3 linked regions of the Pseudoxanthobacter soli DSM 19599 genome follow. The protein of the gene in region 3 binds, or shares a complex with, the protein of the main gene of each other region. Links are inferred from orthologs where the notes say so. Each region holds a gene or a part of one and is shown on either strand. Other genes may lie near its edges. The genes, in order: pnp, eno and BUF17_RS04475.

Region 1 (9,519 bases), on a different replicon or contig from region 3:
GCGGCCAAGGCGAAGCCCGAGAAGGGCTGGTCCGAAAAGCCGAAGGCATCCGGCAAGGCCGCGGCCAAATCCGCGGGCGGCGGCAGGGGTAGGGCTGCGCGGCGCAAGCGCGGCTCGTTCCTCGGCCGGCTCGTCCGCCGCGTCATCGTGTGGTGCCTCGTCATCGGCTTCTGGGGCGCGGTCGCCGGCGCGGGCGTCATCGGCTACTACGCCGCGACCATGCCGCCGATCGACGAGTGGGCGGTGCCGAAGCGCCCGCCGAACGTCCGCATCGTCTCCGAGACCGGCGACATCATCGCCAATCGCGGCGATACCGGCGGCGAGCGCGTGCCGCTCGCCGAAATGCCGAAGGTGATGCCGGAAGCCGTGGTCGCGATCGAGGACCGGCGGTTCTACGACCACTGGGGCATCGACCCGATCGGCCTCGCCCGCGCCTTCGTCACCAATCTAACCGCTGGCGGCCTCGTCCAGGGCGGCTCGACGCTCACCCAGCAGCTCGCCAAGAACCTGTTCCTGGAGCCCGACCGCACCCTCCAGCGCAAGATCCAGGAAGCCATCCTCTCGTTCCGGCTGGAGGCGAAGTACTCCAAGGACGAGATCCTCGACATGTACCTGAACCGGGTCTATCTCGGCGCCGGCGCCTATGGCGTCGATGCCGCGGCCCGGCGCTATTTCGGCGTGTCGGCCCGCGACCTGACCCTGCCGCAGGCGGCGATGATCGCCGGCCTCCTCAAGGCGCCCTCGAAATTCGCGCCGACGCGCGACCTCGCGCTGTCGCAGAACCGCGCCGCCGTGGTGCTCGGCGCCATGCGCGAGGAAGGCTACATCACGGACGCCCAGCTCAAGGACGCGCTCGCCAATCCGGCCAAGCCCGTGGCGCGCGACCTCGTCGCCAGCGGCGGCTACGTCGCCGACTGGGTGATGGACCAGCTTCCCGGCTATGTCGGCGCGATCGATACCGACGTGGTCGTCGAGACCACCATCGATTCCGCGCTCCAGCGCACCGCCGAGGTGACGCTGAAGAAGGGTCTCGACACCGACGGCAAGAAATATGGCGTCAGCCAGGGCGCGGTGGTCATCCTCGACGCCGGCGGCGCGGTGAAGGCCCTCGTCGGCGGACGCGATTATACGGAGAGCCAGTTCGACCGCGCCGTGAACGCCAAACGCCAGCCGGGCTCGTCGTTCAAGCCGTTCGTCTATCTCACCGCGCTCGAGCACGGCATGACGCCGAGTTCTGTCGTCGTCGACCAGCCCGTGAGCATCGGCAGCTGGAACCCGGAAAACTACGGTCACAAGTACCGCGGCGCGGTGACGCTGACCCAGGCGATCGCCAACTCGCTCAACACCATCTCGGTGCAGCTCGTGCTGAAGTTCGGCCCGGAGGCCGTGATCGACACCGCCCACCGGCTCGGCATCACCTCGGCGCTCACGCCCAACGCCTCGATCGCGCTCGGCACCTCGGAAGTCTCGCTGCTGGAGCTGACCTCCGCCTATGTGCCGTTCTCCAACGGCGGCATCGGCGTCGTGCCCCACGTCATCCGCCGCATCACCACGCCGGACGGCAAGGTGCTCTACGAGCGCCGCAGCGGCGGCGCCCGCCAGGTGGTGGCGCCGCAATATGTGGGCGAGATGAACGCCATGATGTCCGAGGTCATCCTCTCGGGCACGGGCCAGCGCGCCCGCATCAAGGGATGGCCGGCGGCCGGCAAGAGCGGCACCAGCCAGAGCTACCGCGACGCCTGGTTCATGGGCTACACCGGCTACTTCACCACCGGCGTCTGGCTCGGCAACGACGACGGCAAGCCGACCAAGAACATGACCGGCGGCACGCTGCCGGCCAAGATCTGGGGCGAGCTGATGACCGGCATCCACAAGGGCATGCAGGTGGCCGAGCTTCCGGGGGCGCGCGCCGCGGCCGAGGCGGCGGCGGCCTCCACGGCGGCGATCCCGGATGACGGTCCGATCGCACCGAACCCGCAGCAGGCCCAGCCGCAATATGCGCCGGCCCAGCAACAGACCGGCAGCGGGCTCGTCCGCCCGCAAGCCGGCAAGAAGGACTTCTTCCAGCAATTGTTCGGCGGCTGACGGTCGCGGCGGCGGCGCCCGCGCGCCGTTGCCGAAAGCCCTTGGCGTCGGGCAATCTGGTTGCCCGTATCTTCGTCGTCGATGCCGTCCCGTGCCATCGCCACGGCGCGCCTGCGCCGCGGTGCCCGCGTTCCGCGTGTTCTCCCGCCGTCCTCGGTCTCCTGATCTTCCTTGCCACCGCGAGGTCCGCCGCCGTGAACCCCTACGACATCGCCGGAGAAGCCACCGATGTGCTCGTCGTCGGCGCCGGGCCGGCCGGGCTCAGCCTCGCCATCAACTGCCGGCGCTTCGGGCTGTCGGTCCGGGTGATCGACCGCCATCCGGAGCCGGACCGGACCTCGCGCGCGCTCGCGGTGTGGAGCGGCAGCCTGGAGGCGCTGTCGGCCGTCGGCGTCGCCGAGGACATCCGCGCGGAAGGCCTCACCATCGGCCGCGTCACGGTCGGCGACGGCGCGCGCGTGCTGCTCGACGAGGAAACCGGCGTGGACCATGCCGGCCCGTTCCCCCAGCCGGTGATCCTGCCTCAATGGCGCACCGAGCAGATCCTCGCAGACCGCCTCGCGGCGCTCGGCGTCCGGGTCGAGCGCGGCGTGGCGCTCGTCGCCATCGACCAGGAGCGCGACCGGGTGTTCGCCACGCTCCATCACGGCGAGGACACGCCCGAACGGGCGGTCGCCGGGTTCGTGGTCGGCTGCGACGGCGGCGCCAGCGCGGTGCGCCACCTGCTCGAGATCGAGGCCGAGGATTTTTCCGACCCGGAAACCCACGTGTTCTGCGACGGCCGGATCGAGGGTCCGCTGCAGCCCGGCACGCTCTATCTCTGGTCCGGCGAAGGCGGCAGCATCGCGCTGTCGCCCATCGACGGCGAGACGTGGCGGATGACGGCGCGGCGCCAGGCCGCGCCCCCACCGGCACCGTCCGGAAGCCACCCCGGCCCGGATGCGGACGGCGCGGCCACTGGCGAACCGCCGCCCGAACCGCCGCCGACGCGCGAGGAAATGCAGCATTACCTCACCTTGAGCGGCCCGCCGGGCCTCTCGATCGCATCGGTCTCGTGGCTCGCCGCCTATCGCGCCGGCGAGTTCGTCGCCGAGCGATATCGCGACGGCCGCTGCTATCTCGTCGGCGACGCGGCGCACGTGCTGTCGCCGACCGGCGGGCAGGGGCTGAACATGGGTATCATGGATGCCGCCAACCTCGCGTGGAAGCTCGCCCAGATCGCGCGCGGGCGGGGCGACGTCCAGGCGCTCGCCGACAGCTACGAGGCCGAGCGGCGGCCGATCGCGAAGGCGGTGATCGAAAGCTCGCTCGTCCGGCTGCTCGCGGGTTTCGCCGGCGGCATCGTCGCCCGCACCACGCGGGACGTCGCGGTCAAGGCGCTGTCCCGGCTGGCGCCGCTGCGGCGGCGGATGCTGGCGGATCTCGCCGACAGCGCGGCGAGCTACCGCGAGGGCGCGCTCGCCGGCCTGCGGCGCATGGTGACGGCGGGAACGCCGACGGTGGGCGAGCGGGCGCTCGATGCCCCCTATCACGACCCGGAGACGGGCAAGGCCGGCTCGCTCTGGCCGCTGCTCTGCGGCCTCGACGCCCGCGAGACCGGCAAGAGCGACGGTCCCGTGCACACGCTTCTCCTGTTCGGCGACGCCACGGCGACGCGGGCGATCGCGCTGTCCGTCGAGGAATTCGGCCCCGCGGTGCGCATCGTCCAGCTCGATGCCGTCACCGATCCCGATGGCGAGGCGGCGCGGCGCTACACTGTCGATCCGGGCGGCTGGGTGCTCGTGCGGCCCGATCAGGTGGTGGGCACGCGCGGCGGCCCGCTCGATGTGGGGCTGATCGATTCCTATGCGGAACTCGCGCTGCGCCTGCCCGAAGCGCGCTGACACGGCCGCGCGAAACTGATTTGCCGGCAAAGTCCGGCAATTTTTCGTGTTCCGCCGCGCGCCTGCGGTCGCGCCTGCGCAACCCCGCGCCATCGCGACAGCCGGCGGCCTGTGGCCCGCATCCGCTGAAGGACCGGCGGAATCCCATGCCCGTTCAGCCTCTTGCAGGCGACCCGGCCTTCGGGCCGGACGCCCTCGGTGCCATGCGAACGTCATTCGGCCGCGGCGCCGGGCGACAGCAGGGCCTTCCGCGCCCCGTCGCCGCCGCAGGGCGGGGGTGTCCGCAAACATTGTCACATTACCGTCGGGCAACTATGTTTCTGATGGCGGTTAACGGTTCGCAGGCGCCCGACGAAAAGGGTGTTGTGAGCGCGGGGCCGGAACGGCCGGCGCCGGGTTGGCTGCCGGGCCACCAGTGAAGCCCGCCGCCATCGGAGGAAGCATGAGACGATCGACGCCGCCGTCTTCCGATGTCCTTGCCGAAGCGTTCCCGAGCCGCCGGGCCGGCGCGCTCGGCCTCGTCGATGCCGGTGCCGGCGTCGCGCGCACGGCGATGACCGCCCTGATGTCCGCCAACCCCCGGTTCGGCGAGGCCGCGCTTCCCTTCAGGCCGTTGGCGCCCGCGGGCATCCGCATTCCCGGCGGCCGCCGCGAGCCGCTCGATCCGAACGCCCCGACGCTCGGCCGCCTGGGTCCGCTGGAGGTGCGCCTCGCCCGCACCCGGCAGGAGATCAAGCGCTCCCAGTCGATCCGCTACAAGGTGTTCTACGAGGAGATGTCGGCCATCGCCGACGCGATGGCGATGATGAGCCGGCGCGACGTCGATGCCTTCGACGACATCTGCGACCACATGCTGGTGATCGATCACGAGGCGCCGGCCAAGCGCTTCCAGCGGCGCAAGCCGAAGGTGGTCGGCACCTACCGGCTGCTGCGCCGGGATATCGCCGACCGCTACGACGGCTTCTATTCCACCTCGGAGTTCGACCTCTCGCCCCTGCTCGACGCGCGGCCCTACCGCCGCATTCTGGAGCTCGGCCGGTCGTGCGTGCTGGAGCCCTACCGCTCCAAGCGCACGCTGGAACTGCTTTGGCACGGGGTATGGACCTACACGCTGGAGCACGGCTGCGACCTGATGATCGGCTGCGCCAGCCTCGAGGGCACCGACCCGGATCTCCTGGCGATGCCGCTGTCGTTCCTGCACCATTTCTGCCGCGCGCCAGACGGCCTGCGGCCTTCGGCCCTGCCCGACCGCTTCGTGGAAATGAACCGGATGCCGAAGGAGGCGATCAACGCCAAGGCGGCGCTCCATGCGCTGCCGCCGCTGATCAAGGGCTATCTGCGGCTCGGCGCCAAGATCGGCGACGGCGCGGTGATCGACCACCAGTTCGGCACGACGGACGTGCTGATCGTGCTGCCGGTCGACGAGATCAACACGCGCTACATCAACTATTACGGCGCCGACGCCAGCCGCCACGCCGGCTAGAGCGCTTTCCGATCGGATGGCAACATCCGACCGACATGAAAACGCTCCAGACTCAAAAGCTCGAAAATAGTCCGCCGGACCGGCTCTCCGGACGACGGGGCTTGATGGCGGGGCTGTGTCCGGCGCCGGGCTTCCGTGCGCATGCCGTTCCGGCCGTCGCCGTCCCGCGCGTACCGGCCGATCGCCCGGAGGATCTTCGGGATGCCGCGCCTGTCGATCGCCGGGACGCAGAACGGCCATTCCCAACCGTGCGCGTGCTTTGTAGTCTGAAACGGTTCCAAAATGCTTCTCGGCCGGCCCGACGTGTCGGGGCGACCTGAAGGCATCCCCGCTGCAACGACCGGAGCATGTTCCGGGCTCAGAACGTGGCATCCATGGCTCATTCCCCGACCGCCCAGCGCTACAATCCCGCCATCGTCGCCCTGCACTGGCTCATCGCCATCCTCGTGGCGGTGGTCTACGGGCTGACCTACGTCTGGGACGGTGTCCCGGACGAGGATGTTCCGTTCGTCAAGGACCTGCACATGGGCCTCGGCTTCACCGTGCTGGTGCTGGTGATCGCGCGCATCGTCATCCGGCTGTCCACCGCCTCGCCGCCGGCGGCGCAGAGCGGCTGGCCGTTCCTCGACAGGATCGGCAGCCTCGCCCACGTCCTGCTCTATTTCCTGCTCCTGGCCGTCACCATCCTCGGCGTGACCTACGTGCAGTCGCGGGCGCGCGGCATTCCCCTCGGCTTCATGGAAATCCCGGCACTGTTGACGGACCCGGTCGCCCGCGACACCTCACGCTCGATCCGCGAGGTTCACGAACTCGCCGCCAACGCCCTGATCGCGCTCGCCATCGTCCATGCGCTGGCGGCGCTGTTCCATCAGTTCGTCCTGCGGGACCGCCTGCTGCGGCGGATGACGTTCGGCGGGCGGTAAGCCGGTCCTCGCGATCGGATGGCCTGATCCGGTCTCACGGCCTCGCACCAGATTCGACAGGCCCCGGCATGATCCGGCGGACGGGGCCGGCCCGGGCCTTGCGCCTGAACACCGGGGCATCCTTCGCCATCGCCGACCGCACCCTCCACAAACCGCACCCTTCACCAACCACAGACGAAAACGGCCGGAGAGGTTCCCCTCTCCGGCCGTCGGTATTTCAGGGCGGGCGCCTGGAGCATATCCCGTTCAGATCGAACCGATCTGAACGACACGGATATGCTCAAGCTTTTGAAGCCGGGGGGATTTCTTGTCGATCGGATGAGTCCATCCGATCGGAAAGCGCTCTAGCCCCCCATGGATGTCGGATTGGCGCTTACGCGGCCTCGCCCGAGATCTCCTGCCCGGTCTCCTGGTCCACGACCTTCATGGACAGGCGCACCTTGCCGCGCTCGTCGAAGCCGAGCAGCTTCACCCACACCTTGTCGCCTTCCTTCACCACGTCGGTGACCTTCTGGGGCCGGCCGTTGGTGAGCTGCGAAATGTGGACGAGGCCGTCGCGCGAACCGAAGAAGTTCACGAAGGCGCCGAACTCGACGCACTTCACGACCGTGCCCTCGTAGATCGCACCCATTTCCGGCTCGGCGGCGATGCCCTTGATCCAGTTCATCGCGGCCTTGATGGCCTTGCCGTCGGACGATGCGATCTTGATGGTGCCGTCGTCGGCGATGTCGATCTTGGCGCCGGTCTTCTCCACGATCTCGCGGATCACCTTGCCGCCCGAACCGATGACTTCTCGGATCTTGTCGACCGGGATCTTCATCACCTCGATGCGCGGCGCGTACTCGCCGAGCTCCGGACGGGCCTCGGTCAGCGCCTTCGACATCTCGTTGAGGATGTGGAGACGGCCGCCCTTGGCCTGCTCGAGGGCGACCTTCATGATCTCCTCGGTGATGCCGTTGATCTTGATGTCCATCTGCAGCGCGGTCACGCCGGCTTCGGTGCCCGCGACCTTGAAGTCCATGTCGCCGAGATGATCCTCGTCACCGAGGATGTCGGACAGCACCGCGAAGCGCTCGCCTTCCTTGATGAGGCCCATGGCGATGCCCGCCACCGGACGCTTCAGCGGCACGCCGGCATCCATCAGCGACAGCGAGGAGCCGCACACCGTCGCCATCGAGGACGAGCCGTTCGACTCGGTGATCTCGGAGACGACGCGGATGGTGTAGGGGAACTCATGCTTCGGCGGCAGGATCGGGTGCACCGCGCGCCACGCCAGCTTGCCGTGGCCGACTTCGCGGCGGCCGGGCGAACCCATGCGGCCGGTCTCGCCCACGGAATAGGGCGGGAAGTTGTAGTGCAGCAGGAAGTTTTCCTTGTAGGTGCCTTCCAGCGAATCGATGAACTGCTCGTCCTCGCCGGTGCCGAGGGTGGCGACGACCAGGGCCTGGGTCTCGCCGCGGGTGAACAGCGACGAGCCGTGGGCGCGCGGCAGCACGCCGACCTGCGACAGGATCGGACGGACGGTCACGAGGTCACGGCCGTCGATGCGCACCTTCTCGTCGAGGATGCGGTTGCGGACGGTCGAGGCCTCCAGCTCCTTGAACAGCTCGGAAACGAGCTGCGGGGCCGGCGCGGCCGGATCTTCCGGGTTCACCAGCGCGGCGACGACGCTGGCCTTCACCGCCGAGATCTGCTCGCGGCGCTCGGCCTTCGCCGGAATGCGGTAGGCGGCGGCGAGGCCTTCGGAGGCGATCTCGGCGACGCGGGCGGCGAGCGCCTCGTTGCCGGTCTCCGGCAGCGCACGCGGCTCCTTGGCGGCCTTCTCGGCAAGGCGGATGATGGCGTCGATCACCGGCTGGAAGCCGGTGTGGCCGAACATCACCGCGCCGAGCATGACCTCTTCGGACAGCTCGCGGGCTTCCGATTCCACCATCAGCACCGCGTCGCCCGTGCCGGCGACCACGAGGTCGAGGTCGGAATCGGCGCGGCTGTCATGAGCCGGGTTCAGCACGTACTGGCCGTTGATGTAGCCGACGCGGGCGCCACCGATCGGGCCCATGAACGGCACGCCGGACAGCGTCAGGGCGGCGGACGCCGCGACCAGCGCGAGGATGTCCGGATCGTTCTCGAGGTCGTGGGAGAGCACGGTCACGATGACCTGGGTCTCGCACTTGTAGCCGTCGGCGAACAGCGGGCGGATCGGGCGGTCGATCAGGCGCGAGGTCAGCACCTCGTGCTCGGACGGGCGGCCTTCGCGCTTGAAGTAGCCACCCGGGATCTTGCCGGCGGCGAACGCCTTTTCCTGGTAGTGGACGGTCAGCGGAAAGAAGTCGAGGCCCGGCTTCGGGGCCTTCTCGGAAACGACGGTGGCGAGCACGGCGGTCTCGCCGTAGGTGGCGAGCACGGCGCCGTCGGCCTGGCGCGCGATGCGGCCGGTCTCGAGGGTCAGCGTGCGGCCGGCCCACTCGATCTGTTCGCGTTCGATCTGGAACATGGATGTCTTCCTTCCTGTCGCGGGACCGCGAAGGTCGACACGGGCAAGACGGCGAGACGGCCGGACCGATGCACTTTCTGCGCGACGGTCCCGTTCGGGTCCCCGTCTTCGGCCGTCCGGCAATCCTGCCCCGTGGTCTCCCTTCGCGGGCGGCGCCGGCGGCCCTGATGGCCCTCCCCGGTCGCGTCCCGCTGGTGGCGTGTTGGATGCCGCCGGCGTCCTGTCCGCACCGCCGGCCATTGCCGCGGTGCGTCAGACGCCGCCGGAACCCGATGAAGTGGCAGACCCGGCCGGATCGGCTGGGCCCGGCTTCCCCGGCGCCCGTTCCGTGCGGGTCGTCTCGATCCCGTGGAACATGTGCCGGCGCGGCCGCGCACGGCCGCTTGAAAATCAGAGGCGCCGGAAGCGGTCTGCTCCCCGGCGCCCCTATGGCATCAGCGGCGCAGGCCGAGGCGCTGGATCAGCGTCTGGTAGCGCGCAAGCTCGGTCTTCTTCAGATGATCGAGGAGGCTGCGACGCTGGCTGACCAGCTTCAGGAGGCCGCGGCGGGAATGGTTGTCCTTGGCGTGGCTCTTGAAGTGCTCGGTCAGGTTGACGATGCGCTCGGAGAGGATCGCAACCTGCACCTCGGGCGAACCGGTATCGCCCGGC
Region 2 (9,547 bases), on a different replicon or contig from region 3:
ACCTGATCGAACGCCTCGATGATGTTGTAGTCGATGCCGTGGTCGCGGGCGCGGGCGACGAAGTCGCGCAGGATTTCCGCTTGGGCGACCGGGCCGGGATCGGCACCCTTCATGTTGTAGCCGCCCGAGGGCCAGCCGAACTCGGCGACGACGATGTGCTTGCCGGGGAAGGCCGCGCGCAGCTTCTCGTAGACGTCGATGGCGGTCTGCACCGCCTTCTCGCGGGGCACGCCTTCCCAGTAGCTCAGGATGTGGGCCGCGATGAAATCGACGTTCGCGGCCAGTTCGGGATGCTCGAGCCAGGTCGACCAGATTTCGCCGGTGGTGACGGGAACCGGGCTCTCGGCGCGCACCTTGCGGAGGATCTCGGCCATCTCCTTGCCGGTCTTCTCGCCGCGCAGCACCGTCTCGTTACCGATCACGAGGGCTTGGACGTTGTTGTAGCGCCGCGCGAGATCGAGTGCGTTCTTGATCTCAAGCGCGTTACGGGTCTCGTCGGGCGATATCCAGGCGCCCTGGGTGACCTTGATGCCGTATTCGTTGGCGATCTCCGGCACCTGCTCCAGGCCGCCGGTGGCGGCGTAGGTGCGGATCGCCTTGGTGTAGGGCGCCACCACCTCCATGTCCTCGCGCAGCCGCGCCTTGGACAGGATGGTTCCCTTTTCCGGATTCTCGGAAGCGTTGTAGGGCGCGAAAGACAGGCTTTCGAGCTTGCCGTTCACGTCGGGCGCGGAAACCTTCTGCTCCCCGACCAGCCATATTGCGGCGTGCACGGCGGCAGCCAACACCACCGCCGCCGCAACAACGGGTACCGTGCGCCGGATCGTCCGGACGATCGACATCGGCAAAGCGCTCCTTGAGCCACGACCAGCCTGCTCACGACACCCCCGTGCCGCCCACACCGGCGCCGTCCGCGGCTTGGGAACCACGTCGGCGCGTCGAATGTCGGGAGGAGCGCGGCAGGCAATTCAGATGAGCACGTATTATGATGGAACTTTGTTTGGCCGCCGTAAATCAGAACCCGAAAATTGCGACATTCCGTCCACTTCCGGTAGACGTCAGGGCCGCATTGCGACGCTCCGATCAACGACGCACGGATCTCGGCACGAGGGCAGAAAACCATGCGGCGCCTTGATGCCACTTTCCGCCTGAACGGCATATGAACAAAGATGAACGGGAACGGTTGCACGCAGGCCAACAAAAAAGCGCCCCGGCGGATGCCGGAGCGCCTGTTGTGATCTCGTCGCCGGTCCCGGCCGGCGGCTTCAGGCTTACTGGGCCTTCTGCTCGGCCGGCTGTTCCGGCTTCGGCGCGCTCGCGCCCGGCTCCGCCGGCTTCTGTTCCTCGGCCTTCTGGCCCTCGGCGGGGGCGGCCGGAACCTTCAGCGTGGCGGGATCGAGCGCCGGATCGGCCCAGCAGGCGCGGGAGCGCAGGGGCAGGCCGGGATCGCCCTGCTCGCTGGAGACGCCGACGCGGATGAGGCAGGCGAACGCCACCGGCACGTGCTCGCTCGGGCATTCGAACCGGTCATAGAGCGACAGGAAGTCGTTGGCGGTGCGGATATCGTCGCGCCACAGCAGGCCGATGATGCGTTCGCCGGCCCAGGCGCATTCGGCGCGCGCCGCGGGCGAGGGCGGGGCCTTCGGCTTCTCGGGCGCGGGCGCCGCCGCGGCGGGAGCCGGAGCGGGCTGCGCGGGAGCAGGTTCAGCCGGAGCAGGCTGCGCGGGCGCCGCTGCCGGCGGCGGAGCTGCCTGGCCCTGGCTTTCCGCCGCTGGAGCGGCCGGCGCCGGAGCTTCCTGCGCCCAGGCGGCGGGGGCCATCGACAGAAGCGCGGCTGCGATGACGCAACGGCGCGCGAAGGGCAGCATGATCATGGTCGAAGAATTCCGGTTGACGGCATCTCGGGCATAGCGGCCGCAGTTGGTGTCCGGCGGGAGGATGGCCCAAGCGCGCGCCGCTGTCCACGGCGCGAGCCGGCCCTCTGCCCGCGAAGGTGGGATCAGCTTTCCGCGAGCTCGCCGAGCAGGGACTGCACCGCGGTGCGGAATTCGCCGGCGATATCCGGCCGGTCGAGCGCGTAGGCGACGTTGGCGGCGAGGAAGCCGACCTTCGAGCCGCAATCGTAGGTCTTGCCGGTAAAGCGCAGGGCGCGGAACGGCTGGAGGTTCATCAGGGGGCGCATGGAATCGGTGAGCTGGATTTCACCGCCGGCACCGACGCCGCCGCGCGACAGGAGATCGAAGATTTCCGGCTGGAGAATATAGCGGCCGGTGATGATGAGGTTGGAGGGGGCCTCGCTCGCCTTCGGCTTCTCCACCATTCCGGTCACCGTATAGACGGGATCGGTGCCTTCGCCGATCTCGACGACGCCGTACTGGTCGACCTTGTCGTGCGGGACTTCCTCGACGGCGATGACGTTGCCGCCATGGCGGTTGTAGACGTCCATCATCTGCGACAGGCAGCCGCGCTCACCCTTGATCAGCACGTCCGGCAGCAGCAGGGCGAACGGCTCGTGGCCGACGATGTCGCGCGCGCACCACACGGCGTGACCGAGGCCGAGGGGCTCCTGCTGGCGGGTGAAGCTGGTCTCGCCCGGCTTCGGGCGGGCGGCGACGACGGTGCGCAGCACGTCGGTCTTGCGGCGGCGCTGGAGGGTTTCCTCGAGTTCGTAGGCGATGTCGAAATGGTCCTCGATCACGCCCTTGTTGCGCCCGGTGACGAACACGATGTGCTCGATGCCGGCCGCGCGCGCCTCGTCGAACACGTATTGGATGACCGGCCGGTCGACCACGGTCAGCATTTCCTTCGGCATCGACTTCGTCGCCGGCAGGAAGCGCGTACCGAGGCCGGCGACCGGAATGATCGCCTTGCGGATCGGCGTCGGTGTCGTCGGCGTCGGTGTCATGGCGGCTTCTCCCAGAATTCGGGTTATGTCGACGTGCGTTGCCGGGCGGACCGTGGACAGGATCGGCGGCCTCGTTCGCGTGACCACTACCTTAGCCCCGTTTCCCCTTCAAGGCGGGCGGCGGGCTCCCGCGCACACGACGGGGGGCCGACGGCAGCGCCGTTATCCCGGCCGGACGGCTCCCGACAACGGGCCGGGCGGCGGATCGTTCCGGCGGCATCGCAACGTCCGTCGGCATTCTCCGCCGCCCCGCATGTAAGACGCGACACGGCGGCGGGGTTCTGGCGTCGCCCCGTGCGATCGGCTAATGGATGGCGTGCCGCCGCCCGCCGGCGGTCCCGGTTTCATGAGGCCGCAGGCCTTTCAAGCGCCCCGCCCGACGCCGGAAGGCGTCCCTGAGGAGAACTCCATGACCGCCATCGTCGATATCATCGGCCGTCAGATCCTGGACAGCCGCGGCAATCCCACCGTGGAAGTGGATGTCGTGCTCGAGGACGGCTCGTTCGGCCGGGCCGCCGTGCCCTCCGGCGCCTCGACCGGTGCCCACGAGGCGGTGGAACTGCGCGACGGCGGTTCGGAGTGGCTCGGCAAGGGCGTTTCCAAGGCGGTCGAGGCCGTGAACGGCGAGATCTTCGACGCGATCGGCGGCCGCGAGGCCGAGGACCAGATCGCGCTCGACCGCACCATGATCGAGCTCGACGGCACGCCGAACAAGAGCCGGCTCGGCGCCAACGCCATCCTCGGCGTCTCGCTCGCGGTCGCCAAGGCCGCCGCCGAGGCCGCCGGCCTGCCGCTCTACCGCTATGTGGGCGGCGCCAATGCCCGGGTGCTGCCGACCCCGATGATGAACATTATCAACGGCGGCGTGCACGCCGACAACCCGATCGACTTCCAGGAATTCATGATCCTGCCGGCCGGCCTGCCGTCGTTCACCGACGCGCTGCGGGCGGGCACCGAGATCTTCCACACCCTGAAGAAGGCCCTCAAGGACGCCGGCCACAACACCAATGTCGGCGACGAGGGCGGCTTCGCCCCGAACCTGCCGTCGGCCACCGCCGCGCTCGACTTCATCGCGAAGGCGATCGAGAAGGCCGGCTACAAGCCCGGCAGCGAGGTGTTCATCGGCCTCGATTCGGCGTCGACGGAGTTCTACAAGAACGGCGCCTACGTTCTGGAGGGCGAGGGCCGCACCCTCGACTCGGCCAAGATGGTGGATTACCTCGCAGAGCTCGTCGCCGCCTATCCGATCGTCACCATCGAGGACGGCATGGCCGAGGACGACTGGGAGGGCTGGAAGCTCCTGACCGACCGGCTCGGGTCCAAGATCCAGCTCGTCGGCGACGACCTGTTCGTCACCAATACCGAGCGCCTGAAGCGGGGCATCGCCACCGACACGGCGAACGCCATCCTCGTGAAGGTCAACCAGATCGGCACCCTGACCGAGACGCTCGACGCGGTGGAAACCGCCCACAAGGCCGGCTACCGGGCCGTGATGTCCCATCGCTCCGGCGAGACCGAGGACGCGACCATCGCTGACCTGGCGGTCGCCACCAACTGCGGTCAGATCAAGACCGGCTCGCTCGCCCGTTCCGACCGGCTCGCCAAGTACAACCAGCTGCTGCGCATCGAGGGCGAACTTGGGCCCCAGGGCGAATATGCCGGCATCGGCGCCCTGAAGGCGCTGGCGAAGCTCGGCTGAGGCGCCGGCCCCCGGCCGGCGCGGCCCCTCTTGCGGACCGGCGCCGACACAGCGGCCCGATGGACATAAAAGAGAAAGGCGGCCCTCGTGGCCGCCTTTCGCGTTCTGGGCCGGATGTCCCGAACGGTACGGTGGCGATCGACGCGGTCGCACGGACCGGCGGACCGGCGGCCGCAACGAAACGTTAAGCGGTCGCTCCCTATGGTCGCCGAATCGGTGCGTTGCCAGCCAATGCGGCTCCCGGATTGTTCATCCCATGACCACCCGTCATCGCAAGCGGTCCTTTCTGCGGCATCTGATGGTTCCCGCCCTTTCGATCGCGATCGGGTGCTACTTCGCCTATCACACGGTCACCGGCGATCTCGGCATCCGCGCCCGCGAGCAGATCGAGGTGGAAGCGGGACATCTGAGGGAGCAGTTGGCCGAAGTGCGCGGAGAGCGCGAGCGGCTTGAGCAGCGCGTCAAGCTGATGCGCGCCGATGCGATCGATCCCGATCTCGTAGACGAGCGTGCCCGCGCGCAGCTCAACATGGTCCAGCCCGACGAAATCGTGATTCTTCGGCCGAGCGTCGGCAAAGTCGCGGGCGCGGCCAATACGGCCGGCCTTTAAGCCTATCATTCGCGCTGCACTGCGGCATCCTGGAATAATGTCGAATAGGCGAAGCAGCTATGCGCGGCAGCGGCCTTGATTGCTCGGGCGGCTCCGTTAATGTGGCCGGGCGCCCTCGGGAGGGACGCTCGGAGAGGTAGTTCATGGCCGTAGCCAAGACGACGACGCGGGCAGGGGCGACCCCGCCCCACCGTGGCCGCGGTGCTGGTAAATCCCCCGCGAAGCCAGCCGCCGCCAAGGAAGACGTAGTCAAATCGACGAAGAAATCGGCCCCTGCGCCGGACTCGTCCACAACCTCCGCGATTCCGAACGATCCGCCCCGGATCGCGGAGTTCGACAAGGAGACGGAGCTCGGCGCGTATCGCGACATGCTCCTCATTCGCCGCTTCGAGGAAAAGGCCGGCCAGCTCTACGGCATGGGCTTCATCGGCGGCTTCTGCCATCTCTATATCGGCCAGGAGGCCGTGGTCGTCGGCATGCAGCTCGCGCTGAAGCCGGGTGATCAGGTCATCACAGGCTATCGCGACCACGGGCACATGCTCGCCTGCCGGATGGATCCGAAGGGCGTCATGGCCGAGCTGACCGGCCGCCGCGGAGGCTACTCCAAGGGCAAGGGCGGCTCGATGCACATGTTCTCGGTCGAGAAGGGCTTCTTCGGCGGCCACGGCATCGTCGGCGCGCAGGTCTCGCTCGGCACCGGTCTCGCCTTCGCCAATCACTACCGCAACGACGGCAAGGTCTCGCTCGCCTATTTCGGTGACGGCGCGTCCAACCAGGGCCAGGTCTACGAGAGCTTCAACATCGCGAAGCTGTGGAAGCTGCCGGTCGTCTACATCATCGAGAACAACCACTACGGCATGGGCACGAGCGTGCAGCGGGCGTCGTCGACGACCGATCTCGCCCATCGCGGCCGTTCGTTCGACATTCCCGGCGAGGCCGTGGACGGCATGGACGTGCGCGCCGTCAAGGCTGCGGCCGACCGTGCAGTGGCCCATGCCCGCGACGGCGAGGGGCCCTACATCCTCGAGATGCTGACCTACCGCTATCGCGGCCATTCGATGTCGGACCCGGCGAAGTACCGCTCGAAGGAAGAGGTCCAGAAGATGCGGACCGAGCACGATCCGATCGAGCAGGTCCGCAACCGCCTGATCGAGGCCAAGTGGGCGACCGAGGACGATCTCAAGGCGATCGACAAGGAAATCCGCGACATCGTCAACGAGGCGGCCGAATTCGCCCAGTCCAATCCCGAGCCGGATGCGTCCGAACTCTGGACCGACATCTATCGCTGAGGACGGGGACGGACATGCCGATTGATATTCTGATGCCCGCCCTCTCCCCGACGATGGAGGAGGGCAAGCTCGCCAAGTGGCTCAAGCAGGAAGGCGACACGGTCAAGTCCGGTGACGTCATCGCCGAGATCGAGACCGACAAGGCGACCATGGAGGTCGAGGCTGTCGACGAGGGCACCATCGCCAAGATCCTGATCCCCGCGGGTACCGAGGGCGTGAAGGTGAACACGGCGATCGCGATCCTGGCGGGCGAGGGCGAGGATGCCGGCGCGGCTGCCGCGAGCGCCGCCTCGAAGCCTGCCGAACCCGCCCCGGCGCCCGCGCCGGCTTCGGTCGCCGAGCCTGCCCAGGCGCCTGCGAGCGTTCCGGCCGCGCCGAAAGCTCCCGCCGTCGCCTCCGACCCGGAGATTCCCGCCGGCACGGAGTTCGTCTCGCAGACCGTGCGCGAAGCCCTGCGCGACGCGATGGCCGAGGAGATGCGCCGCGACGAGGACGTCTTCGTCATGGGTGAGGAGGTCGCCGAGTATCAGGGCGCCTACAAGATCACCCAGGGCCTGCTGCAGGAATTCGGCCCGCGCCGCGTGATCGATACGCCGATCACCGAGCACGGCTTCACCGGCGTCGCCGTCGGTGCCGCGTTCAACGGGCTGAAGCCGATCGTCGAATTCATGACGTTCAACTTCGCCATGCAGGCGATCGACCAGATCATCAACTCCGCCGCCAAGACGCACTACATGTCCGGTGGCCAGGTGACCTGTCCGATCGTGTTCCGCGGCCCGAACGGGGCGGCGGCGCGCGTGGCGGCCCAGCACAGCCAGGATTATGCGGCCTGGTACGCCCAGATCCCGGGCCTTCGCGTCGTGCAGCCCTATTCGGCCGCCGACGCCAAGGGCCTGCTGAAGGCGGCGATCCGCGATCCGAACCCGGTGGTGTTCCTGGAGAACGAGATTCTCTACGGCCATGCCTTCGAGGTTCCGAAGCTCGACGATTTCGTGCTGCCGATCGGCAAGGCGCGGGTCGCGAAGTCCGGCACCGACCTCACCATCGTCTCGTTCGGCATCGGCATGACCTATGCCCTGAAGGCGGCGGAAGAGCTGAAGGGTCTGGGCATCGACGCGGAAGTGATCGATCTGCGCACCATCCGTCCGCTCGACATCGACACCGTGCTCGCCTCGGTCAAGAAGACCGGCCGCGCGGTGACGGTGGAAGAGGGTTGGCCGGTGTGCTCGATCGGTTCGGAGCTCGCCTCCCAGATCATGGTCAAGGCGTTCGACTGGCTCGATGCGCCGGTTCTGAAGGTCACGGGCAAGGACGTTCCGATGCCCTATGCCGCGAACCTCGAGAAGCTGGCACTGCCGACCGTCGCCGACGTGATCGAGGCGGCCAAGGCCGTCACCTACCGCTGATCGAACACGAGGCGGGCCGGTTCCGGCCCGCCTTCGTTTCCGCGCATCCGTTGCCGGATGCGAGACGACGAGAGGTCGCCGTTCCACGGCCCGCCGGCTCTCTCCCCGCGGTGCGTCAGGCACGACGGGGGAGGCCCGGGCGATGGCCGGGACGAGGCCATGGATGAATCAATGAGACCCGCCCGCGCCGCCGGCGCGCGGCGCGGCGCCGATGCCGGGGCGCTCGTCCCGCCTTCCGCACGGCGCGTTCGCCACGGGTCGACAGCTCGGCTCTCAGGAGCCTGAGGGGGAAGACGATGCCCATCGACATTCTGATGCCGGCCCTCTCGCCCACGATGGAAAAGGGCAACCTTGCCAAGTGGCATGTGAAGAAGGGCGACACGGTGAAATCCGGCGACGTGATCGCCGAGATCGAGACCGACAAGGCGACCATGGAGGTCGAGGCGGTCGACGAGGGGACCGTCGGCGAGATCCTGGTGCCGGAAGGCACCCAGGACGTGGCGGTCAACGCCCGCATCGCGGTTCTTCTGGGCGAGGGCGAGGACGCTTCGGCGATCTCCGCCGCGGCGCCGGTCCAGGCCGCGCCCGCCGCGGCCCCCGCGCCGGCGGCTGCTCCCACAGCGGCCGCTCCTGCCGCCGCCGCTGCTCCTGCCGCCGCCGCTGCTCCGGCCCCGGCCGCGCCTGCGGCCCCCGCCGCGGCGTCCGCAGGCGAGCGTCTGTTCGCCTCGCCGTTGGCCCGCCGCATCGCCAAGGAAAAGGGCCTCGATCTCGCCGCCATCAAGGGCTCCGGTCCGCACGGCCGCATCGTGAAGACCGACGTGGAGGCTGCCGCCGCCGGCGGAGCCGCCAAGCCGGCCGCCGCCGCTCCGGCCCCCGCCGCCGCGCCGGCCCCGGCGCCGAGCCTGCCGGCCGGTGCCTCGGACGAGGCGGTGCTGAAGCTGTTCCAGCCGGGCAGCTATGACGTCGTGCCTCACGATGGCATGCGCAAGGTCATCGCCCGCCGCCTGCTCGAATCCAAGCTGACGGTGCCGCACTTCTATCTCAGCCTCGACGTCGACCTCGACGCGCTCCTCAAGCTGCGTGCCGAGATCAACGAGGCTGCGCCCTCGGTCGACGGCAAGCCGGCCTACAAGGTGTCGGTCAACGACTTCGTCATCAAGGCGATGGCGGTTGCGCTGAAGGCGGTGCCGGAAGCCAACGTGACGTGGACCGAAGGCGGGATGCTGAAGCACAAGGTGGTCGATATCGGCGTCGCCGTGTCGCTGCCGGGCGGCCTGATCACGCCGGTGGTGCGCAATGCCGACCAGAAGTCGCTGTCGGCCATCTCCAACGAGATGAAGGACCTCGCCGGCCGCGCCCGTGCCAAGAAGCTGAAGCCCGAGGAATATCAGGGCGGCACCACCGCGATCTCCAATCTCGGCATGTTCGGGGTCAAGGACTTCGCGGCGATCGTCAACCCGCCGCACGCCACCATCCTGGCGGTGGGCGCGGGCGAGCAGCGGGCCGTGGTGCGCGGCGGCCAGCTCGCGATCGCGACCCAGATGACCCTCACGCTCTCGACCGATCACCGCGCCGTCGACGGCGCGCTCGGTGCCGAGCTCGGTCAGGCCCTGAAGGGCGCCATCGAGAAGCCGCTGT
Region 3 (10,004 bases):
CAAGATCGAAGGGTGTACAAATCAGGAACGAACGTTATTCGTTCCAGTTGTGTTCCGCAACGGTTAATTTCCGGTGTTCTTCAAGACGTTGTGGCTCGTGACACGCGTGAGCGGGACGTTTCGGCCGCGGTCGCCCTCATTCGCGCGAGTAGACTGATTTCAAAGAGGAATTTTAGATCGGGCGACGAGACGACGCGGCGCACGGCACAGGCTGTCAGTCGGGCTTCGGTTCGGCGGGTTGCCGAAACGTGGGTTTTCCAAGCGCACACGTCCCGCCATCCCGCCGTGGCTTTGAGACGCCCTGCGCAGGAAAATTCCGCCCCCACTTCCGGTCGCGCTGGCTTATCCTCCTCGTTCGTGCGGCGAAGGTTCACGCGCATTCGGGCTGCGATCGGCCAACAAGGGGGAAGGTGCTTCGATGGCTACGGCGGGGGTAATCCGCGGCCTGTGGCCGGATGCGCTCTCGATCGATATTGGCTGGCGGAACGTCGTTTACGCATTGCGGACAGCAGTGGCGGGGCTGGTCGCCCTCGCCATCGCTTACTGGCTCGGCCTGCAGGATCCGCAGTGGTCGATCCTCACCGTCTATCTCCTTGCCCAGCCGACCGCCGGCGCATCGATCGCAAAGGGTTTCTATCGGATCGCCGGCACGATCGCCGGGGCGATCGCCGGCCTCGTCGCCGTCGCGCTTTATGCGGAGGCTCCCGTCGCACTCGTCGGGTGTCTGGCCGTGTGGTACTTCGCCACGACATATGCGGCCACCAGAGCCCGCTACTTCGCGGCTTACGGCGTTCTCCTTGCCGGCTTCACTGCGCTTCTCGTCGGTTTCGAGGGCGCAGCCGCGCCAACGACCGCGTGGACCATCGCGCTCGATCGCTCGACCGAGATCATTCTCGGCATCCTGTGTTCGACAGCGGCGAGCGTGCTGGTCATGCCGCGCTATGCGAGCGACGTGCTGCGTGCCGCGCTCTATGCCAACGTCTCCGGGCTGGCTGCATTCGGCGTCGCCGCGCTGCAGCCGGGCACGCCGTTCGACACCCTGATGCGGATGCGGCGGCGGATGGTGGCGGATGTCGTCAAGTTCGATGCGCTGCGATCTTACACCGCGTTCGAGGGGCCGGACCGGCGCGTCGACGATGAGACGCTCCATCGGGCGCTCTCCGAGTTTCTCGCCGTGCTGGCCGTGGTGCGCGGTCTCTATGTCCGGCTGGAAGATATCCGCGGCGCACAGGACGAGGCGATCAACGACCGGCTGGAACCGGCGCTCCGCGATGTCCAGCGAGTGCTGCGGACGCTGTCAGACGACCTGCCGCGGTTCAGCGGCGCGAGGGAGGTCCGCCAGCGACTGCGCGACGCCCATCGAGATGTCGCGCAGGCCGCCGCGGATCTCGAAGGGCATGCCGGAACGTGTCCCCTTGAGCCGCTGGCGAATGCGCTCCTGATCCTGCGGCGTACTGGCGAGATGGTCCATGGGCTCGCCATGGTGATGACGGCGGAGGCGGCGAGCATGCGCGCGGCGGCACATCCCAAGCGCGGGCCTGCGCGCTCCAAGCCACGCGCGCCCGTCGACGACCGCGAGGCGATCCTGCAGGGACTGCGGGCGAGCCTCGGGCTCGTCGCGGTTGCCCTGTTCTGGAGCGCGACAACCTGGACCGCCGGATTCTCGGCGCTCGAGGGCTTCGGGATCATGATCTTCTTCGCGATCAACCAGGACGATCCCGCGCGGATCGGCCTGCCATACACCCTGTTCGTGGCCTGCGGGCTCGTCATGGCCTATGCCTACATGGTGCTGGTGCTGCCGTCCCTCGAAGGCTTCCTTTCGCTTTCGCTGGCACTGATGATCGTGCTCGTTCCGGCCGGGCTCGTCATGGGGACGCCGCGATACGCCTTTCCCGGCGCCGGGTTCACGTCGTTCTTCGTCGCCTACATGGGCAGCGGCAACGTCTACCGACCCGAACCCGGTGTGTTCGCGAACTCCGCCCTGGGGCTGCTGTTCGGCTTCGGCATCGGCCTGGTGTTCTTCAATCTCGTGCCGGTGACGTCGCGGCCCGCGCGGCGCAGGGCACTTGCTGCCGGCATGCGCCGCCTCGCCGCCGTGGCGGGTGGACGGGCGGCTCCGCGCAGGGCGCACCGCGAGGCGCTCGAAGACCTCGCCGCGTTGCTGCCTCGCCTCGATCTGGACCGGCCGGGCGACGAGACGTTTCTGCGCGGTTCGCTCGGCGTGGCCTCGTCCTGCCTTGAACTCGGCCTGCTGCGCCGCTTCATGAGCGATCCGGCGATGCCGCCGGATGGCCGGAGGGCGATCGATGCGTGCCTCAACAGCCTCGCCGCGGCGTTCGCCATGCTGGCGGACGCTCCCGCCGACGCCGATGCGGTCGTCTCGCGGGCCGAGGCCGCGGTCGCCGAAATGCGTGCGCGGCTGGCAGAGGTCGCCTTGGAACCGGCGTCCGATATGGCGGCGAGCGTCCTGCGCGCAGCCTCCTCGCTGCGCTTCATCGCCGACCGCTTCGGCTTCGACCGCCCCTATCTGCTGCGCGCATTTCCGAAGGATTGAGAGCAGACCCATGCCTCTCGCCGCAACGTCACCGCCCATCGCACCTTCGGCCGCCCTGCCGGTCGAGGTTCCACCATCAGTCTCCTGGTCCTGGCTGGAGCCGGGCAATTTCGGCAACATCGACCTGTTCGGCTTCTATCTCGCGCCGATGATGCTCTGGCTGGTGCTGGCGCTCGTGCCCTTCGGTCTCGCGCGACTAGTGCTGAAGCGGACCGGGTTCTATCGCTTCGTGTGGCATTCCACACTGTTCGATACCGCGCTTTACGTGCTTGCTCTGGGCGTGACAACGCTGGCGGGAGGTGTGCGATGGCTGTGACGAGCCGGGGCATTCGTATGGTCGTGACGCTCGTCGTGGTCGCGGCGGCCGTCCTCGTCGGCTGGCGGCTCTGGGCGTTCTACACGCTGGCGCCATGGACACGCGACGCCCGCGTGCTTGCGAACGTCGTGGAGATCGCCCCGGACGTCTCCGGCCTGATCGACGCGATCAACGTGAAGGACAATCAGGAGATAAGGAAGGGCGACGTGCTGTTCGTCATCGACCGGCAACGCTTCCAGGTGGCGGTTCAGCAGGCCCAGGCCGCCGTAGCTCAGCGTCGGCAGGCCCTGACGCTCGCCCAGGACGACGCCGACCGCGACTCCCGCCTGCGTGCGTCCGATACCTCCGCGATCTCGGTCGAGAATGTCGAGAAGTCGACGACCAGGGCCGCGGAGGCGGGCGCCGATCTGGCGGCGGCCGAGGCGACGCTCGCGAGCGCCGAGATCGACCTGACGCGGGCGGAGGTACGTTCGCCGGTCGACGGCTATGTCACGAACCTCACGGCGACGGTCGGGGACTACGCGCGCGTGGGCAACGGCGTGCTCGCGGTCGTCGACCGGCATTCATTCTATGTCTACGCCTACTTCATGGAAACGAAGCTTCCCTTTATCCGCGTCGGCGATGCCGCGACCGTGACGCTCATGGCCGGCGACGCGCAGATCGAAGGAAAGGTTGAGGGGATCAGCCGTGCCATCGGCGATGCCAATGCCACGGCGGGACTTCTGGCGAGGGTCGATCCGGAGTTCGAGTGGATCCGGCTGGCGCAGCGCATTCCGGTGCGCATCCGCCTGGGCGAGGTACCGGAGGGCGTCCCACTGATTTCCGGCCTGTCCGCGACCGTCGTGGTGCATCCGGGCGGTACAGGTCCGCAAGTGGCGGAGTGAAGCAAGCGGCGGAGTGAAGCGACCGCGAGGCGGGATCGAGCACGCCTGAAAGCGAAACTGCCCCCCGGATCGGGCGATCCGGGGGACAGTTTCATGCGCATCCACGTCTAGCGCGGTGTCCCTCAGTCGGGGCATCGCTGCGGACCGTCTTCGGAGCCCGGCGGGTTCCTGGGGCGGCCAGTGGCGCTCAGAAGAACGAGCGCCGCTGCCACCAGCCGGAGCGCTTCGGCCGGTCGTCGACCTCCGGTTCGGCGGCGGGTGCCTCGGGAGCCGGCTCCGGCGCCTCGGAACCGCTATCCCCGGCGTGGTGCTGCTCGGGCGCGTCGTTCCAGGATGCGGCCTCTTCGCTCGCGGTGGAGGTGTCCTCGGCCGCCGCAGGTGCTGCGGGCTCGGGTTCGGCAGGCGCGGACTCATGCGACGCTTCGGCTGAAGGCGACTCGGTCGCCAGTTCCGCGGTCTCCGGCTCCGCGGTCTGCGCCGCTACGACCTCGTGACCTTCTTCGGCCGGCGCCGCAGCGACGGTCTCGGGAGTGGCATCGTGCACGGCCTCCGGTGCGACGGCCTCGGCCGGCGTCTCGTCGGCAGCCGGGGAGGTGGCCAGGGCCGGTTCCTCGCCGCCCTGCACGGTCGCGGCGTTCGTCTCGGCAGCGTCGGTCTCTTCGGTCGTCTCGCGACGGCGGCGTCCGCCGCGACGACCGCGACGACGACGCGCGGCCGCGGCATCCTCTTCCGAGACCTCGGCAGACTGAGCTTCGGCTTCGGCGTCCGGGGAAGCGGCACCGGAAGGCTGACCTTCCGAAGCCTCGCCTTCCGACGACACGGTCTCCGCCGACATCGTCTCCGATGGGACGGCGATGTCCGGCGATGCCGGTGCCTCATCGGCATCCGTGTCTTCGGCTGTCACCGTCCCGGTTTCGATCCCGATGGCGGCCGTCTCGACGGCTTCGCCTGCGATCCCGGCCGGAGCGTGCTCGTCGCCCTCGTCGTCGCCGTCGTCTTCACCCTGCTCGACTTCACCCGAGGCGTTGGCCTCGCGGGCGCCGTTCTCGCCGCCACGACGGCGGCGGCGACGGCGGCGGCGCTTACGATTGCCTTCGCCGTTCTCGGAACCGGCCTGCTGGGGCGACGGCTGCTCCGGCGCCTCTTCGGCGACGTCTTCCGCCTCCTCCGGCTCCTCCTCGATCAGGGCATCCGGATCGACCGAATCGACGTGAACCACCGACGAGAGGCCGGGCGGGGGCGGCAGGTTCGGGTCGCGAACCGCGAGCTCGCCCTTTTCGACGGCGTGATGGTGCGTGCCGAGGCCCTCGTCAGCCGAGATGCTGATCTGGACACCGAAACGGGCTTCGATGTCGGCAAGGTGGCGGCGCTTCTGGTTGAGGATGTAAAGCGCGACGGCCGTGCGGGTGCGGACGTTGAGATTGTGCGCGGCGCTCTTCAGAAGCGCTTCCTCGATGGTGCGCAGCACATGGAGCGCGACCGATTCCGTGGAGCGCACGACGCCGGTGCCGAAGCAGTGCGGGCACACCTGGGTGGAGCTTTCCACCACGCCGGTGCGGATGCGCTGGCGCGACATCTCCATCAGGCCGAAATGCGAGATACGGCCGACCTGGATGCGGGCGCGATCGGACTTCAGCGCCTCCTTCAACCGGCGTTCGACTGCGCGGTTGTTCTTGTTCTCCTCCATGTCGATGAAGTCGATGACGATCAGGCCCGCGAGGTCGCGCAGACGCAGCTGGCGCGCGACTTCGTCCGCCGCCTCCAGATTGGTCTGGACGGCGGTGTCCTCGATGTTGTGCTCGCGGGTGGAGCGTCCCGAGTTCACGTCGATGGAGACGAGCGCCTCGGTCTGGTTGATGACGATGTAGCCGCCCGACTTCAGTGTCACCTGGGGCGAGAACATCGCATCGAGCTGCGCCTCGACGCCGAAGCGCGTGAACAGCGGCGAGGGGTCCTTGTAGGCCTTCACGTTCTTCGCATGGCTCGGCATGAGCATGCGCATGAAGTCCTTGGCCTCGCGATAGCCCTCGTCGCCGCCGACCAGGACCTCGTCGATGTCCTTGTTGTAGAGGTCGCGGATCGAGCGCTTGATCAGGCTGCCTTCCTCATAGACGAGGGCAGGGGCGGAGGAGCGCAGCGTCAGGTCGCGCACGTTCTCCCACAGCCGCAGCAGATACTCGAAGTCGCGCTTGACCTCGACCTTGGTACGGCTGGCGCCTGCGGTGCGCAGGATCACGCCCATCCCCTCCGGCACCTCTAGATCGCTCGCGATCTTCTTCAGGCGCTTGCGGTCCTGGGCGGAGGTGATCTTGCGCGAGATGCCGCCGCCGCGGGCGGTGTTCGGCATCAGCACGGAATAGCGGCCGGCGAGCGACAGATAGGTGGTCAGCGCCGCACCCTTGTTGCCGCGCTCCTCCTTCACGACCTGAACCAGCAACACCTGGCGGCGCTTGATGACTTCCTGAATCTTGTAGGTGCGGCGGTTGCGCTGCGGGCGGCGCTCCGGCACCTCCTCCAGCGCATCCTCGGCGCCGACGGACTCGACGATCTCTTCCTGTTCGCGAACCTCGCGAATCTCGCCATGGCCGCCGTCCTCGCCGTTGTCGTCCTCGGCATGGACGTCGGACGACACGGCGTCACCAGCGGCTTCAGAGGCGGCGACCTTCTGGGCTTCGGCCTTCGCAGCCTTGGCGGCGGCGCGTTCGGCGGCGCGCTCGTCCTCGGCTTCATCCTCGGCCTCGGCGTCGATCAGCGCCTGACGGTCGGCAAAGGGGATCTGGTAATAGTCGGGATGGATTTCGTTGAAGGCGAGAAAGCCGTGCCGGTTGCCGCCGTAATCGACGAAGGCTGCCTGCAGCGACGGCTCGACGCGGGTTACCTTGGCGAGATAGATGTTGCCGCGAAGCGGCTTCCGGCTTGCGGACTCGAAATCGAATTCCTCGACGCGATTACCGCGGACGACGACCACCCTCGTCTCTTCCGAGTGGGTGGCATCGATAAGCATCTTGTTGGCCATTGAAGAACATCTCCACGGCAGCGACGTGCCATCGCCGGCGAGAAACGCCGTGACGAGGCCCGGTCGGACATGCCGTCATAGGGGGTATGGAAAGAAGGAAAGAGGTCGGTATCGGAAAAAGCCTGGGCCGGGTGAGGCCGGGTCGTGCGCGTCGGAGCCAGGGTCACGGCGACGCCCGTCACGGCGGCACTGTCTGCCGTCGCGATATGCGGGGTGCGGAACCAGGCGAACCGGATCATCGAAATGCGCGCTCGAACCCTTTTTCGGCCCGTGAGGACCGGAAAATCGAAAGCCCGCGAAACGACGCAATGCCGCCTCTGCAGGCATGAACCGCGCCGGCCTGCGAAAAACCGCCTGCGGCACTGTCTGGCAATCGCACCGGATATCCGGCGGCCACATGTGAACGGCCCGGCGAAGGACACGAAGGTGGAACCCGCCGCCCGGAGGCCGCGCCGCCTGCAAGAGGCTGGTCCGTCCAACGCAGGCGCGGCACCCGACCTTTGATGTCCGAGCCGGCCGATCGGAAAGCCGCCGTGTCCACACGGATCTTCCGGACATCGGGATTTGTCTGCGATCCCCAGCGGCGTCGAAACGTAAGGCCGACACGCGCGGGCAGGATCAGGCAGAAGCCCTCGTCGCTGTGATCCGGTGCGATGGTGCTGCCGACGATGAATCGAGATACACCGGGACAGACGAGACTTATTTACGGGTGCGCACCTCTCTTGGCAAGAGTTCCGAGGCAGTGGCGCCGGCGTGACGGCACCCGGATACCAGTTTTCTGCCATGGGTTTGGCCGCGGATCCGCCTTCGCGCGCGACCTCGAACCCGCGACTGTGCCGGCGGGGCCGGATCAAAGGCGGCTATCGATCCGCGGTTCAGGCGCGCCAGGGCGTTCCATGCCGACTTCGGCGGCCACCGCCTTGCGGACGCAGCACAGCAGGTCGCTGGATCAGCGTACGAGACTGGCTTGTGACATCCGCTTGCGAGAACAAAAAAAGAACATATACTCTTGAAGCATCGTCGCGACGTGACCGTCCGATGGCCTTGCGAGCCCGCGCGCGGCGGGCGCTGTGGAAAAGACCGCCTTGCCCGGCGGTTTTCCACGGGGCGAGGGCCGTGCCTTTGGGGCCGGGGTGGTGTAGGAGTGTCGTTAACGAAACGTTAGCCGCGTCGGTGCCCGTTGTGAGCGCCGGTTGTGCTGGCGTCCGTCGGCTTTGCCGGCAACAGTTCGCCGGACCGACAGGTGTTCGCCTGAGCGGACCGCAAAAAAAGCCGTCGCGCCGCTGGCCGGGCCGGATACCTCGCCGGCGCGGCCGGTCACGATGGTCTCCGGCGACCGGTCCCACGCTTCGGCTTGGCCGTCGGCTGTGCGGTTGGTGCCGTCGGAATGCGGAATGTCTGAAATCATGCGGGTGCGGCGGGATCGATGGCCGCGTCCCTGCGAATCTGGAGGCTGATGATGGCCGGCAGCGTCAACAAGGTGATCCTCGTGGGCAATCTCGGAGCGGACCCCGAGGTGCGGCGCACCCAGGACGGGCGGCCGGTGGCACGGCTCAGGATCGCGACCTCGGAGAGCTGGCGGGACCGCAACAGCGGCGAGCGGCGCGAGAAGACCGAATGGCACACGGTCGTCATCTTCAATGAGGGCCTGTGCAAGGTCGCCGAGCAGTTCCTGCGCAAGGGCTCCAAGGTCTATCTCGAAGGCCAGCTTCAGACCCGCGAGTGGGAAGACCAGTCCGGTGCGAAGCGCTATTCGACCGAGGTCGTGCTGCAGGGCTTCAACTCGCAGCTGACCATGCTCGACGGGCGGGGCGAAGGCGGCGGTGCCATGGAACGCTCCGGCGAGCGTTCCGGCGGGGGCGATTTCGGCCGCTCTTCGCCCATGGAGCGCGGCGGCTTCGACCGCGAGACGCCGGCCCGCGGCGAAGGCGGCAGCCGTGGTGGCAGTGGCGGCGGCGGACAGTCGTTCTCCCGCGAACTCGACGACGAGATTCCGTTCTGATCGCCGTTGCGCGAATCTGTTCGTCCTGAGGTGGCGCGGCCTGGAGCGGAAGGAAGGCCTGACCCGCAGGCGTGTTCCGAACTGCGCCGGGGATCTCTGGCAGAGGAGGCGTCTTTTGAGCCTCGAGCCGCTTCTGAATGCCTCGTTGGCGATCCGCATCCATGCCTTCACGGCGTTCCTGGCGTTAGGTGTCGGGATCGTGCAGCTCTCGGCGCCGAAGGGCACCATTCCCCACCGGCTGGTCGGCTGGGGCTGGGCGGCGCTGATGATGGCCGTCGCGATATCCTCGTTCTGGATCCACGAATTGCGGATGATCGGGCCGTGGAGCCCGATCCATCTGCTGTCGCTCTGGGTGCTGATCGCGGTGCCGCTCGCCGCTTATTTTGCCCGTATCCACGCGGTCGAGCGCCATCGGCGCTTCATGCGTCACCTGTTCATGTGGGCGCTGGTGCTGGCCGGGCTGTTCACGTTCTATCCCGGACGGATCATGCACCAGGTGGTGTTCGGGTCTTAGATCGCTTCCCGTGCGGATGGACGGACATGACCGGCGCGGAAGCGCGGCCGGCCGGTCAGGATGGTCCGGACATCTGCCGTTCAGGTGGCCGTCGGGCCGGATCGCGAACGGGGGCGCATCACAGGCGATCCGCCAGGGGCTGGGACGCGACGCGGTGGTTCAAGGCCCGGTCTGCCGGCTGGTTGCCAGCGCCCCGCTGTCCTCGGCGAGATAGCCCTCATAGGTTTCGCGGCTGACGGGGCGCCGTGCGGCTGCGAACAGGATCGCGATCGAGAACGCCACCAGCAGGATGGTATCGAGGCCGCGCGGCAGGATGCCGACCCCGCCATAGGCGCTGCAATAGGAGGCGATGCCGAGCCCCGCGCAATAGGGCAGGAGCCACCAGGCCTGTGCCAGGTCGAGATCGTGAAGCCCGTGCTTCAGGCCGCGGCCGAGGAAAAGGACGAGGCCGACGAGAAGGCAAAGGCCGAGCCGCCAAACCGTGTCCCAGCCGCCCCAGTAGATGACGAGCGTCGCGACCGCGAAGGCAGCCGTCGCGACGATGGTTCCGGCCGGCACCCGGAAGGGCCGCGGGCGGTCGGGATCGATGCGGCGCAGGCCCAGCAGCACGACGGGTCCGACCGCGAACGACAGGGTGACGGCCGCGCCGCAGATCTGCAGCAGTTCCTCGAACGGGATGAACAGGAACATCAGCGTCGAGACGACGAGGTTGAGAAGC

What was found.
Region 1: the proteins of BUF17_RS04475 (region 3) and pnp are in contact, whole or in part, in a cryo-EM structure (PDB 9QH0), measured with the Escherichia coli proteins. The link is inferred for Pseudoxanthobacter soli DSM 19599 from one-to-one orthologs.
Region 2: the proteins of BUF17_RS04475 (region 3) and eno are in contact, whole or in part, in a solved structure (PDB 2FYM), measured with the Escherichia coli proteins. The link is inferred for Pseudoxanthobacter soli DSM 19599 from one-to-one orthologs.

The regions. Positions count from the first base shown.
Region 1 is NZ_FRXO01000003.1:428,745-438,263, forward strand. The notes cover bases 6,309-9,204. They hold pnp (polyribonucleotide nucleotidyltransferase), read right to left. Parts: upstream 8,869-9,204; coding sequence 6,748-8,868; downstream 6,309-6,747. Other genes in these bases: BUF17_RS09505 (cytochrome b), read left to right, coding at 6,309-6,374. In the rest of the region: BUF17_RS09485 (transglycosylase domain-containing protein), read left to right, coding at 1-2,085; BUF17_RS09490 (FAD-dependent monooxygenase), read left to right, coding at 2,280-3,968; olsB (l-ornithine N(alpha)-acyltransferase), read left to right, coding at 4,534-5,451; more of BUF17_RS09505, read left to right, coding at 5,826-6,308; rpsO (30S ribosomal protein S15), read right to left, coding at 9,303-9,519. UniProt on the Escherichia coli protein: Involved in mRNA degradation. Catalyzes the phosphorolysis of single-stranded polyribonucleotides processively in the 3'- to 5'-direction. Also involved, along with RNase II, in tRNA processing.
Region 2 is NZ_FRXO01000016.1:8,394-17,940, forward strand. The notes cover bases 2,536-5,459. They hold eno (phosphopyruvate hydratase), read left to right. Parts: upstream 2,536-3,314; coding sequence 3,315-4,604; downstream 4,605-5,459. Other genes in these bases: galU (UTP--glucose-1-phosphate uridylyltransferase GalU), read right to left, coding at 2,536-2,905; BUF17_RS21300 (FtsB family cell division protein), read left to right, coding at 4,861-5,214; pdhA (pyruvate dehydrogenase (acetyl-transferring) E1 component subunit alpha), read left to right, coding at 5,358-5,459. Outside these bases: BUF17_RS21280 (glycosyltransferase), read right to left, coding at 1-842; BUF17_RS23050 (hypothetical protein), read right to left, coding at 1,272-1,874; more of galU, read right to left, coding at 2,000-2,535; more of pdhA, read left to right, coding at 5,460-6,503; BUF17_RS21310 (pyruvate dehydrogenase complex E1 component subunit beta), read left to right, coding at 6,518-7,909; BUF17_RS21315 (pyruvate dehydrogenase complex dihydrolipoamide acetyltransferase), read left to right, coding at 8,206-9,547. UniProt on the Escherichia coli protein: Catalyzes the reversible conversion of 2-phosphoglycerate (2-PG) into phosphoenolpyruvate (PEP). It is essential for the degradation of carbohydrates via glycolysis.
Region 3 is NZ_FRXO01000001.1:1,051,135-1,061,138, reverse strand. What follows is about bases 3,742-7,122. They hold BUF17_RS04475 (ribonuclease E/G), read right to left. Parts: upstream 6,771-7,122; coding sequence 3,942-6,770; downstream 3,742-3,941. Other genes in these bases: BUF17_RS04480 (efflux RND transporter periplasmic adaptor subunit), read left to right, coding at 3,742-3,754. Also shown: BUF17_RS04490 (FUSC family protein), read left to right, coding at 419-2,554; BUF17_RS23175 (DUF1656 domain-containing protein), read left to right, coding at 2,565-2,870; more of BUF17_RS04480, read left to right, coding at 2,861-3,741; BUF17_RS04470 (single-stranded DNA-binding protein), read left to right, coding at 8,230-8,772; BUF17_RS04465 (DUF2306 domain-containing protein), read left to right, coding at 8,888-9,286; BUF17_RS04460 (APC family permease), read right to left, coding at 9,446-10,004. UniProt on the Escherichia coli protein: Endoribonuclease that plays a central role in RNA processing and decay. Required for the maturation of 5S and 16S rRNAs and the majority of tRNAs. Also involved in the degradation of most mRNAs.